2 regions of the Arthrobacter sp. 01T428 genome follow, and region 1 is predicted to be linked to the other one. Evidence: riboswitches for the same ligand, from Rfam matches in the RefSeq annotation. Region 1 holds a riboswitch; the other holds the start of a gene.
What was found. Region 1 has a riboswitch for thiamine pyrophosphate ahead of thiC (phosphomethylpyrimidine synthase ThiC). Riboswitches for the same ligand answer to the same signal wherever they lie in the genome.
Positions count from the first base shown of each region.

Region 2: another riboswitch for thiamine pyrophosphate. It lies ahead of AC1DJB_RS21180 (bifunctional hydroxymethylpyrimidine kinase/phosphomethylpyrimidine kinase); the one in region 1 lies ahead of thiC (phosphomethylpyrimidine synthase ThiC).

Region 1 covers NZ_JBFTPW010000001.1:734,135-740,136, reverse strand. Annotated here, with positions in the region: gene rimM (ribosome maturation factor RimM) at 1-321, opposite strand, end outside; gene AC1DJB_RS03455 (RNA-binding protein) at 451-693, opposite strand; gene rpsP (30S ribosomal protein S16) at 695-1,117, opposite strand; gene AC1DJB_RS03445 (hypothetical protein) at 1,313-1,756, opposite strand; gene AC1DJB_RS03440 (VOC family protein) at 1,827-2,705, opposite strand; gene AC1DJB_RS03435 (amidohydrolase family protein) at 2,784-3,878, opposite strand; TPP riboswitch at 3,956-4,063, shown strand; gene thiC (phosphomethylpyrimidine synthase ThiC) at 4,059-5,888, shown strand; gene AC1DJB_RS03425 (alpha/beta hydrolase) at 5,889-6,002, opposite strand, start outside.
Region 2 covers NZ_JBFTPW010000027.1:45,270-51,271, forward strand. Annotated here, with positions in the region: gene AC1DJB_RS21175 (Rne/Rng family ribonuclease) at 1-1,480, shown strand, start outside; TPP riboswitch at 1,625-1,721, shown strand; gene AC1DJB_RS21180 (bifunctional hydroxymethylpyrimidine kinase/phosphomethylpyrimidine kinase) at 1,713-3,233, shown strand; gene rplU (50S ribosomal protein L21) at 3,654-3,962, shown strand; gene rpmA (50S ribosomal protein L27) at 4,023-4,286, shown strand; gene obgE (GTPase ObgE) at 4,432-6,002, shown strand, end outside.

The DNA of each region.
Region 1 (6,002 bases):
GACGCGGACCTCAAGGCCGACGAGCTCATGCTCGTACCAGCCTTCGTCGTCGTCCTCTTCCAGCTCTTCGGTCTCGATGAACAGCTTCGCGCCGCGGATTTCCTCCGCCTGGTTGCGCGTGGAGATCTCTTCGAAACCGAGCAATAGGATGTCCTTGTTCCACCGGGCGCTGCTGATGGTCAAGGGGCCGGCCTTCGCGGGCTCCACCACAAATTCGGTGCGCGGGACGAAACGATCGCCGGGGGCATCGGTGAGCACCTGGACGGTGACTTCGCCGCGGATTCCGTGGGGCTTGCCGATTCGGGCAACCTGGAGCTGCATGGGGTTCCTCTGATTTCTTCGCTGGGCCCGGATGAGGGACCCACGGCTGGGTTTGCTCGTAAAACAATCCGGCCCCTCCACCATAATCTGGTGAAGGGGCCGGATTTAAGACAAGTATTGCTGAGCGCGTTACCGGCGACGGTCGGTGTCGACGACGTCGACCCGCACCTGCTCGCCGCCCGCCAATGCCGCAATCACAGTGCGCAAAGCGCGTGCGGTGCGACCCTGGCGACCGATCACCCGTCCGAGGTCGTCCTGGTGAACGCGCACCTCGAGGGATTCCCCGCGGCGGTTGTTCTTGGCACTGACCTTGACGTCCTCAGGGCTGTCAACGATCCCGCGGACCAAGTGCTCGAGCGCTTCTGCCAGCAACTTACTCAGCCTCGGTGGTCTCTGCTTCAGCGTCAGCGGGAGCTTCAGTTGCTTCCGACTGCTTGGCCTTCTTGGTGATGGCTTCCGGAATGATGACGGAACCCTTCTCCGGTGCAACGAAAGCAGGCTTGGCGACCTTGGTCTTCAGCGTGCCTTCCTGGCCCGGGAGGCCCTTGAACTTCTGCCAGTCACCGGTGATCTTGAGGATCGCGGCAACCTGCTCGGTCGGCTGGGCGCCGACGGACAGCCAGTACTGTGCACGCTCGGAGACAACCTCGATGTACGAGGGCTCTTCGGTGGGGTGGTACTTGCCGATTTCTTCAATCGCACGGCCATCGCGCTTGGCGCGGGAGTCCATGACGACGATGCGGTAGTACGGTGCGCGCATCTTACCGAAGCGCTTAAGGCGAATCTTTACGGCCACTTTTGTGGTCACTCCTGTTTCTGAAACGGGGTTGAGCCCGTCGTTCTGCACCCGTGGGGCGGGCCATACTTGAGGGTTCCAAGGACAAGATGCACACACGGAGAGAGGGGCCGCGCGGATCGAGTACCTGTCCATTGTGCCAGATGGCGGACAGTATTTCGAACACGCAGCCCGTGCGGCGGGTTTTCTGCGGGGTTACTGCTCAGCGGACCAGACGTAGAGACCGCCCCGTTCGGCCTTTTCGACGTCGCTCGCGAGGGCCGCCAACTGCTGGACGTACAGGCGGGCCTGTTGGGCATCAAAGGGCATGTCCTCTTGGGCCGCCCAGCGTTCGGCGACGTCGTCGAGGACGTTCCCTTCGCCTTCGGTCTCGTAGCTAAGGAGCTCAGACAGGGCACGCACCATCGCTTCCGGGACGCCCAGCAAGGCGTCGCTGGTGACGTCCACCAAAGCAAGCTCATAGTCGGCCCCGCCTGCGTGCACGGCCGTGCCCGCGAGGTCGCCGAGTTGTTCTACTTCGAAATCGCTGATTCCCGGGATCCGTACCGCGGCGCCGGATACGTCGCTGCCCTTCTCCAGGGCAGCGGCCCTCTTGAGTGCTTCATCGTGGGTGGCAACAAAGATTTCAGCAAAGCCCATGGAAAGTACTCTCATTCAGTCGTGCCAACGGAGCTGCGGCGCAGCGGCCGAGATGCGCCACGCCGTCGGATCAAGCGTAGCGGACCGCGACCCGCAGGCGGTTGCGCCACGGGTCCTCGAAGCGGAGCTCCTGGCCTGTGTGGTGCGAGGCGATGCCCGCTACCTTGAGGCGATCGGCGAGCGCGCCGACGTCGTTTCCTGACGGCACTTCGATGACCACCTCGCCGAGGCCGAGGGTGTCCTTGCGCGGGCCTGCACCGCGGCTGTTCCACACGTTCATGGCCATGTGGTGGTGGTAGCCGCCCGCGGAGACAAACAGGGCCTGCCCGTGCCAGCCGGCGGTCTGCTCGAAGCCGAGGGTGTCGACGTAGAAATCATGGGCGGTCTTCACGTCGCCCACCTGGAGGTGGACGTGCCCGACGCCGGCGCCCGCCCCATGCTGGCCCGTCACGGCCGCTTCACTCAGGTACTGCTGGAGGTAGCGCTGCGGCGGGAGCGGCAAGCTGTCCATCACGACCGAGCTGCCGTTCCACTCCCAGCCTTCACGGGGCTTGTCGTAGTAGAGTTCGATGCCGTTGCCCTCCGGGTCGGTGAAGTAGAAGGCTTCGCTGACCAAGTGGTCGGCACTGCCGACGAAGGCGTGGGGTTCGTACTGCGCGGCGGAGGCAACAGTTGCGGCGAGCGAGGGCTGATCCTCGAAAAGCAGCGCCGTGTGGAAGAGTCCGGCCTCTCCGCGGCCCGGGATCTGGAGACCAGCGGCCGGCGCGAGGTGCACCAACGGCTTGCCTAGCCGGCCGAAGTAGAGCCCGCCGTCCTGTTCGGCGACAACGTCCAGCCCCAGCGCCCGCTGGTAGTAGTCGCCCATGAGCTTCATGTCCCCCACTTTGAGCATGACAGTGCCCATGGTGAGTTCGGCAGGAAGGAGATCCTGGCTGGATGTGATGGTCATGTGAAACTCCCGGCTTTTTGTGGCGCCGCCCTTCGGCAACCTCTATGTATCTAAATTACTTGAAGCTTCAATTTATTCCTAATGCCCGGCGCTTCCTGAAATGTGTCCCCTCAGAACGGTGCATCCGGGCTGCAGCACGATCTCTAGGGACGCTCGGGGATCCTTTGCGTAGAGCACGACGTCTGCGCTGGCGCCTTCGCTGATGCCGTCGGCACCCAACCACTCACGGGCGGACCAGCAGGCAGCATCGAGGGCGGCGGCCGCCGGAAGACCCGCCCGCTGGAGTTCCAGGATCTCCTCGCCGATCCGGCCGTGTTTGATGACGCTTCCGGCGTCGGTTCCGGCGTACACCCGCACTCCGGCGTCGAACGCCTCAAGGACCCGCTCATGCCTGCCCTCCCACAACGCGATCATGTGGGCGGCGTAGCGCGGAAATTTGGTTTCAGCCTGCTTCGCGATGTCCGGAAACGTCGCAATGTTGATGAGCGTGGGGACAATCGGCACATCCTGGTCCAGCAGCCGGGGAATGTGGTGGGGCAACAATCCGGTGGCGTGCTCGATGCAGTCGATCCCGGCGTCGAGCATGTCATCGATTGTCCCTTCGGCGAAGCAATGGGCGGTCACCCGCGCCCCCTCGTCGTGTGCGGCCGCGACGGCGTCCTTGACGACGGCGGCCGGAAAGGACGGGCCGAGATCCCCGGCGGAGCGGTCGATCCAGTCCCCCACGATCTTGACCCAGCCGTCTCCGGACCGCGCCTGCTTGCGGACTGCCTCCATCAGATCCTCCGGCTCCGCCTCTTCGGCCAGCCCGGGGATGTACCGCCGTTGCCTCGCGATGTGCCTGCCCGCGCGGATGATCCTCGGCATGTCCGCCCGGCGTTGCAGCCAGCGCGTGTCGCTTGCGGATCCGGCATCGCGGATCAAGAGGGTCCCGGCATTCCGGTCCGCAGTCGCCTGCAGGCGGGCAGTCTCCTCGTCGACAGCTCCGCCCTTGCCCAAGCCAACGTGGCAATGCGCGTCGACCAGGCCGGGAAGCACCCAACCGTCCAGGACGACGTCGGGCTTCGCAAGTGGCCGGACGAAGGTCAGCCGTCCGTCGACCGACCAGAGGCCGCGCCGTTCCTCCTCCGGCCCGGTGAGGACGGCGCCGCTGAATTCGATGATTTCCGCCATGATTCCACCCTAGTTCCCGGGAGCTTCGCCGGCGCGGTCACATCTGTCACAAGCGCTGGCAGCTGTGGTAGCTTCGTCTACGACCACACGGGGGCCCTTGCAAGGGCTGAGATCGGGCTGATGCAGCCTGCGACCGTTGAACCTGTCCGGGTAATGCCGGCGAAGGAAGTGAGTAATCCTTTGAGCACCAAAGAAACACAGCTGAGCCCTACCCAAAAGGGATCGGACCACGATGTGACCCACTCCCTCAAGTCGCATTCCCTCGCGTTCCTGGAGGATGCCGACACGGGAATCCGGGTTCCAGTGACGGAAATCGCCCTCGAACCGTCCCCCAACGGCGAGGCCAACGCCCCGTTCCAGGTGTACCGGACCGCCGGACCCGGGAGTGATCCCGTAGTGGGCCTCGAACCGTTCCGCAGCGAGTGGATCGAAGCCCGCGGCGACACTGAGGCCTACAGCGGCCGCGAACGGAACCTGCTCGACGACGGCAAGTCTGCCGTCCGCCGCGGCGCCGCCTCCGCGGAGTGGAAGGGGGCTCAGCCGGTGCCCCGCCGCGCCGTCGACGGCAAGACCGTGACACAGATGCATTACGCGAAACAGGGCATCGTCACGCCCGAAATGCAGTTCGTGGCACTTCGCGAAAACTGCGATGTGGAACTCGTCCGCAGCGAGGTCGCTGCCGGCCGGGCCATCATCCCCAACAACATCAACCACCCCGAATCCGAACCGATGATCATCGGCAAGGCGTTCCTGGTGAAGATCAACGCCAATATCGGCAACTCGGCCGTCACCAGCTCCATCGCCGAAGAGGTCGACAAGTTGCAGTGGGCAACGCAATGGGGCGCCGACACCGTCATGGACCTGTCCACGGGCGATGACATCCACACCACCCGCGAATGGATCATCCGTAACTCCCCCGTACCGATCGGCACCGTGCCCATCTACCAGGCCCTCGAGAAGGTCAACGGCGAAGCCAACAAGCTCACGTGGGAAATCTTCCGCGACACCGTCATTGAGCAGTGCGAGCAGGGCGTGGACTACATGACCATCCACGCCGGCGTGTTGCTGCGGTACGTGCCGCTCACCGCGAACCGCGTGACGGGCATCGTTTCCCGTGGCGGCTCCATCATGGCGGGCTGGTGCCTGGCCCACCACGAGGAAAACTTCCTCTACACCCACTTCGACGAGCTCTGCGAAATCTTCGCCAAGTACGACGTCGCGTTCTCGCTGGGTGATGGACTGCGCCCGGGCGCGACGGCGGACGCGAACGACGCCGCGCAGTTCGCCGAGCTGGACACCTTGGCCGAGCTGACGAAGCGCGCGTGGCAGTACGACGTGCAGGTCATGGTCGAAGGCCCCGGACACATCCCGTTCCACTTGGTGCGGGAGAACGTGGAGCGCCAGCAGGAGCTGTGTGACGGCGCGCCGTTCTACACGCTGGGCCCCCTTGTCACCGACGTCGCCCCGGGCTACGACCACATCACCTCCGCCATCGGCGCCACGGAGATCGCACGCTACGGAACCGCGATGCTCTGCTACGTCACTCCGAAGGAACATCTGGGCCTGCCCAACAAGGACGACGTCAAGACCGGCGTGATCACGTACAAAATCGCCGCCCACGCCGCTGACCTGGCCAAGGGACACCCCGGCGCCCACGAACGCGACGATGCGCTGTCCAAGGCCCGCTTCGAGTTCCGCTGGCGTGACCAGTTCGCGCTGTCGTTGGATCCGGTCACGGCCGAATCCTTCCACGACGAGACACTCCCGGCAGAACCGGCCAAGACGGCGCACTTCTGCTCCATGTGCGGACCAAAATTCTGCTCCATGCGCATTAGCCAGGACATCCGCGACGAATACGGCTCAGCCGATTCCCAAGCGGCCATCGCGGAAATGTATAGCGGCATGCGCGAAAAGAGCGAGGAGTTCCTGGCATCAGGGGGCAAGGTCTACTTGCCCGAGCTTGAGGTTCCCGCAGGAAAACGTGAGGCGGCGTCAGGAAACCTGAACTGATCAGGAAGCCTGGACTGATCCTGCGCGGCTGGCATCCGCGATGAAGGAGCGGATGATCCGGTCTCCTTCAACTGAGTCATGAGGCCGGTGTCCTCCAGCCGCAACGCGGTGGAG
Region 2 (6,002 bases), on a different contig from region 1:
CCAGTCCACGTCCACCAAGATCCTGGCTCCGGAACTGCTGTACGGCGAACCGGACCTCACCATCAAGGTTGTCCGTGACGTCTTCAACGAGGACTTCTCCAAGCTCATCGTCTCCGGCGATGAAGCCTGGGACACCATCGAGGCCTACGTCACGTACGTGGCGCCGGACCTGGTGGGACGCCTCGAGAAGTGGACCTCGGATCAGGACATTTTCTCGGCATGGCGCGTGGACGAACAGATCCACAAGGCCTTGGAGCGCAAGGTCTTCCTGCCCTCCGGTGGTTCGCTCGTGATCGACCGCACGGAGGCCATGACGGTTGTCGACGTCAACACCGGGAAGTTCACCGGCAGCGGCGGCAACCTCGAGGAGACCGTCACCAAGAACAACCTTGAGGCTGCCGAGGAAGTGGTCCGCCAGCTCCGCTTGCGCGACATCGGTGGAATCATCGTCATCGACTTCATCGACATGGTCCTGGAATCCAACCGCGATCTCGTGTTGCGCCGCCTGGTCGAGTGCCTCGGCCGGGACCGTACAAAGCACCAGGTCGCCGAGGTGACCTCGCTTGGATTGGTCCAGATGACCCGCAAGCGCATGGGCACCGGCCTGCTGGAGGTCTTCGGCGAGCAGTGCGAGACGTGCGCAGGGCGCGGAATCGTCACGCACGACGAGCCCGTGGAGCACCGTCGGGCCAACGTGGTGGCAGCTGAACACCACCACCCGCGCACGGAGTCACAGCCAGCCGTCCGCCCCGAGCAGCGCAAGCGTCGCCGCGGCCGCGGCACGGGGCCGGGGACCACTGAACTGCCCGTCACCCCTTCGGTGCCGGTCCACACTGTGGAATCCACCGACCCGAACCGTCAGGCAGCCACCCGCGCAGCCCTTGCCACCATCGCGGCTGCAGCCCACGCTGCCCACCTGCACGACGACGAGCTCCACCACGCGGCGGAATTGCTCGCCGACGGGCACGCAGCGGAAGTAACCCCGGTCCAGGCACCAGCGGCCCCGGTCCAGGCTCCGGCCGCTGCTTCGAGTGGCGAGGAACGTTCGAAGCCTGTGCTGCGATTCGGCGGCGAGGAAGTTGCGTTGCCTTTCGTCCACCACGAAGAGGAGCCTGCAAGTGGCACACCTGCCATGAGCCTGGACCTATTGGCACAGGCATTCGCAGGGCTCGGAGAAGCTCCGGACACCGCCACGACGTCAACGTCAGCCAAAGAAACCCCCGCAGGGGCCCCCGCAGCCGTTGCAAGCGGTGAATCCCCGGACTCGGGTTCGCGTGGACGCCGAGGCCGACGCAACCGTAGCGCCAGCCGGGCCCAGGGTGCCGCCAACGCCACCAACGTGGAGCACCACGAGGTTGCCGCGGCTGCTTCCGGTGGGGCCGCGCACGAGGCCAAGGCAGCAGACGCCGCCCCGACGAAGCCGACGGCGGCAGCGGAACCGATCATCCTCGGCGTCGGTGTGCCGAAGTCCGAACTCTGAACGCAGTACCGTGCCTAAGCCCCGGCCGTTTCCGCTCCTGTGGAAACCGCCGGGGTTTCGGCGTTGTGGGCCAATCCGCCGACCCTGGCAGTCCGGTTGCAATGGGCGATTTCAGCGGGCGAGGCGTGATCAGGGTTAAGCTAGGGGACTGACACGGGGTGCCGCGCACCGAGCCGGCTGAGACCAGACCCGTTGAACCTGTCCGGTTAGCACCGGCGAAGGGATGTCTCGCATGACTGTTTCGGCGCAATCATCTGTCTACCCGCTCAAGGCCATCCAGCGCCCCATCCCCAGGGTCCTCAGCATCGCCGGCTCGGACCCCTCAGGTGGTGCTGGGATCCAGGCAGACCTGAAGAGCATTGCGGCCAATGGCGGCTACGGCATGGCCGTCATCACGGCGCTCACTGTACAAAACACACAGGGCGTCACTGGCGTCCATGTGCCTCCCGTGGAGTTCCTGCGCCAGCAATTGGACGCCATTAGCGACGACATCACGGTTGATGCCGTCAAGATCGGCATGCTCGGGGACGCGGCGGTCATCCACGAAGTCCGCCGCTGGCTCGGCGAGGCGCGCCCCGCCGTCGTCGTCCTGGATCCAGTGATGATCGCGACCAGTGGCGACAGGCTCCTCGCGGAGTCCGCTGAAACCGCACTGCGGGAACTGCTGCCCCTCGCAGACCTGGTGACCCCCAACCTTCCGGAATTGGCCATGCTGCTTGGCGAGCCTGTTGCCACTGATTGGGCATCGGCGTTGGAGCAAGGCAAGCGCCTGGCCGCTAGCTGCGGAAACACCGTCCTGGTGAAGGGGGGCCATCTGCAGGGAGCCGGCTGCCCCGATGCCCTGGTCAATACCGGGGGAGTCCTGAGCCAGGACGTGGTGGAATTCGCCGGCCAACGGGTGGAGACCCGCAATAGCCATGGGACGGGATGTTCCCTGTCGTCGGCGATGGCGACGGCCAAGGCGCGGCTCGGCGATTGGGAGTCTGCTTTGCGTGTCGTCAAGCCCTGGCTCCAGGAGGCGCTGACCCGGTCCGAGGTGCTGGAAGTAGGGAAGGGCAACGGGCCGATCCATCATTTCCACGCGCTCCAGCAGGCCCTTCAACCGGGGGACTTCGCCGTCCGGATGTGGGACGCCGCCCAAACGGAACTGGCAGCCATTTATGGCTTGGACTTCATCCAGCACTTGCAATCCGGTGGTCTCAGCGAAGCGCAGTTCAGCTACTACCTGTCCCAGGATGCCATCTATCTCAACGGCTATTCCAGGGTCCTGGCACGGGCAAGCGCCCTCGCTCCGAGTGAAACCGAACAGCTGTTCTGGGCCCGCGGCTCGCAGATGTGCCTTGAAGTCGAATCCGAGCTGCACCGGAATTGGCTCAGTGGACGCCAGGTGAGCGGAGAGCTGGGCCCGGTCACCAAGGCCTACGTGGACCACTTGCTGGCGGCATCGGCGTCGGGAAGCTATGCGGTGCTGGTTGCTGCCGTGTTGCCTTGCTACTGGTTGTACGCCGAGGTGGGACAGCGGCTCCACCATGGGTTTGTCGAGGCCGGAGTATCGGACGAGCACCCCTATGCGGATTGGCTGCGCACCTACGCGGAAGAGGCGTTCGCGGAGGCCACCCGCAAGGCGATCGACATCACGGATGCCGCCGCGCAGGTTGCGTCGCCCGCGGAGTGCACAGCGATGATGGAGGCGTTTGCCCAATCCTGCCGCTATGAAACGGCGTTCTTCGATGCTCCAAGGTTGCACGGCTGAGCCGGTCTTCCGGGGAGGAGGCACCGGAACGCGGCTTGCCCCCGCAGGCGTTGCAGCGTGTCGGCGTGAGGATCCGAGCTTTTCGCGGCCGGCAGGGTAAGGTGGACGGGCACGGTACCGGATGGCGGCATAGCCAGTCTGTGGCAGCCATCACGTGGCAGCCTCCGGACCTGGCCTCATTTGCAGCCGAAGGCGAAACTAGCGTAATCTAGATCTTCGGTGCTTACGCCAACACTTGGGTTATGCCCCTAGAAACCGTTCATTTGGAACTGACCTTTCATTTAGAACTATTCGAGGGATGACTCATGGATTCCGTACCGGAGTCCACGGCGTTGAGGCACAGCGTGAACCAGGCCCGTTTTTGGATCGGGGTTCCGCACGCAAATTTAGTAATAAACGTCGAGAGAAGTGAGTGCCCAAGTGGTGTACGCGATTGTCCGCGCAGGCGGCCGCCAAGAAAAGGTTTCCGTTGGAGACTACGTAACCCTGAACCGCGTCCCCGGTGGAGCCGGCAGCACCCTTGAGCTGCCCGCACTGCTCCTGGTGGACGGTGACAAGGTCACCTCCGCAGCTGCGGATCTGGCCAAGGTCAAGGTTACGGCTGAGATCCTCGAAGACCTCCGTGGTCCGAAGATCGTCATCCAGAAGTTCAAGAACAAGACCGGCTACAAGAAGCGCCAGGGTCACCGTCAAGAACTGACCAAGATCAAGATCACCGGTATCAAGTAACCACTGGTTGCTGTTCAGGTTTTCAACAGATTCCCCAGAATTTAAAGGCAGGCATTTCAAATGGCACATAAAAAAGGCGCGAGCTCCACTCGCAACGGTCGTGACTCCAACGCCCAGTACCTCGGCGTAAAGCGCTTCGGTGGCCAGGTCGTTTCCGCAGGCGAGATCATCGTCCGCCAGCGCGGCACCCACTTCCACCCGGGCGCCGGTGTCGGCCGCGGTGGCGACGACACCCTGTTCGCCCTGCAGGCAGGCGCGGTTGAGTTCGGTACTCGCCGTGGCCGTCGCGTAGTGAACATCGTTGCTGCTGCAGCTGCAGAGTAATAACACGTTCTGAACGGGTGGAGCGGGCCGTATGGCCCGCTCCATCTGTCTTTTTAACCGCACTAGAATTTACTAGGGCGGGCGGCCGCGCAACAGCGGCGCAACACGCACTTCAAGCAGTAATTTCCACATAGAGGAGAAACACGTGGCGACCTTCGTAGACCGGGTAGTACTTCACGTATCCGGCGGAACAGGCGGCCACGGCTGTGTTTCTGTTAAGCGCGAGAAGTTCAAGCCCCTCGGTGGACCCGACGGCGGCAACGGCGGCAATGGCGGCGACGTCATCCTGCGCGTCGATGCCCAAACCACCACCCTGCTTGATTACCACCACGCACCGCACCGCCACGCAACCAACGGCGGCCCGGGCATGGGCGACTGGCGGGGCGGCAAGAACGGTGAAACCCTCGTCCTTCCCGTCCCGGACGGCACGGTGGTCAAGACCAAGGACGGCGTCGTCCTTGCTGACCTCGTCGGCGAAGGCACCGAGTTCGTCGCCGCCGCAGGCGGCATGGGCGGCCTTGGTAACTCTTCGTTGTCTTCGCAGAAGCGCAGGGCGCCCGGTTTCGCCCTCCTCGGTATTGAAGGCGAGTCCAGCGACATCGTCCTGGAACTGAAGTCCATCGCAGACATCGCGCTGGTTGGCTTCCCCTCCGCGGGCAAGTCGAGCCTTGTCGCGGCGATGTCCGCGGCGCGGCCCAAGATCGCCGACTACCCGTTTACCACCCTGATCCCCAACCTTGGCGTGGTCCAGGCCGGTGACGTCCGGTTCACCATCGCCGACGTTCCCGGGCTGATCGAGGGCGCCAGCGAGGGCAAGGGCCTCGGCCACAACTTCCTGCGCCACGTAGAGCGTTGCGCCGCGCTGGTGCACGTGCTGGACTGCGGAACCTTGGAAGCGGACAGGGACCCGCTCACCGATCTTGCGATCATCGAGCAAGAGCTGGACAAGTACGCGGTGGACATGAGCTACGCCGGCGTTGACGGCGAAGTGGTCCCCTTGAACGAGCGCCCCAAGCTTGTGGTCCTGAACAAGGTGGACTTGCCTGACGGTCGGGATATGGCCGAGTTCGTCCGCCCAGAACTGGAACAGCGCGGCTACCGCGTCTTCGAAGTCTCTGCCACGAGCCATGAAGGCCTGCGCCAATTGAGCTTCGCCATGGGCGAGATCGTCATGGCCGCCCGCAAGGCCGTTGCGATTGCGCCTCCCAAGGTCGCAGCGCCTGTCCTGCGCCCCCGGGCCGTCAACGAGTCCGGCTTCAAGATCCGCCGCGAGGAGAAGAACCTCGAGCCGCTCTTCCGCGTGCTCGGGGAAAAGCCGGTCCGCTGGGTCAAGCAGACCGATTTCACCAACGAAGAAGCCATTGGCTACCTCGCCGATCGACTGGCCAAGCTCGGCATCGAGAACGAGTTGTTCAAGATGGGTGCCGTTCCGGGCGACACCGTGGTGATCGGCGAGGAAGACGGCGTGGTGTTCGACTGGGAGCCCACCATGATGGCGGGCGCCGAACTCCTGGCGACGCCTCGAGGAACCGACATTCGCGTTGCCGACATCGGCGACCGTCCCACCCGTTCGCAGAAGCGCGACGAGCAGCTCGAGCGCCGCGAGGCCAAGGCTGCAGCACGTGCCGAGCTCGAAGCCGAGCGGAAGGCGGGCATCTGGACCGAGTCTGTCAGCGGCCGCCGTCTCCCCAAGCCCCTGAAGGAAAGCGGCCTGGA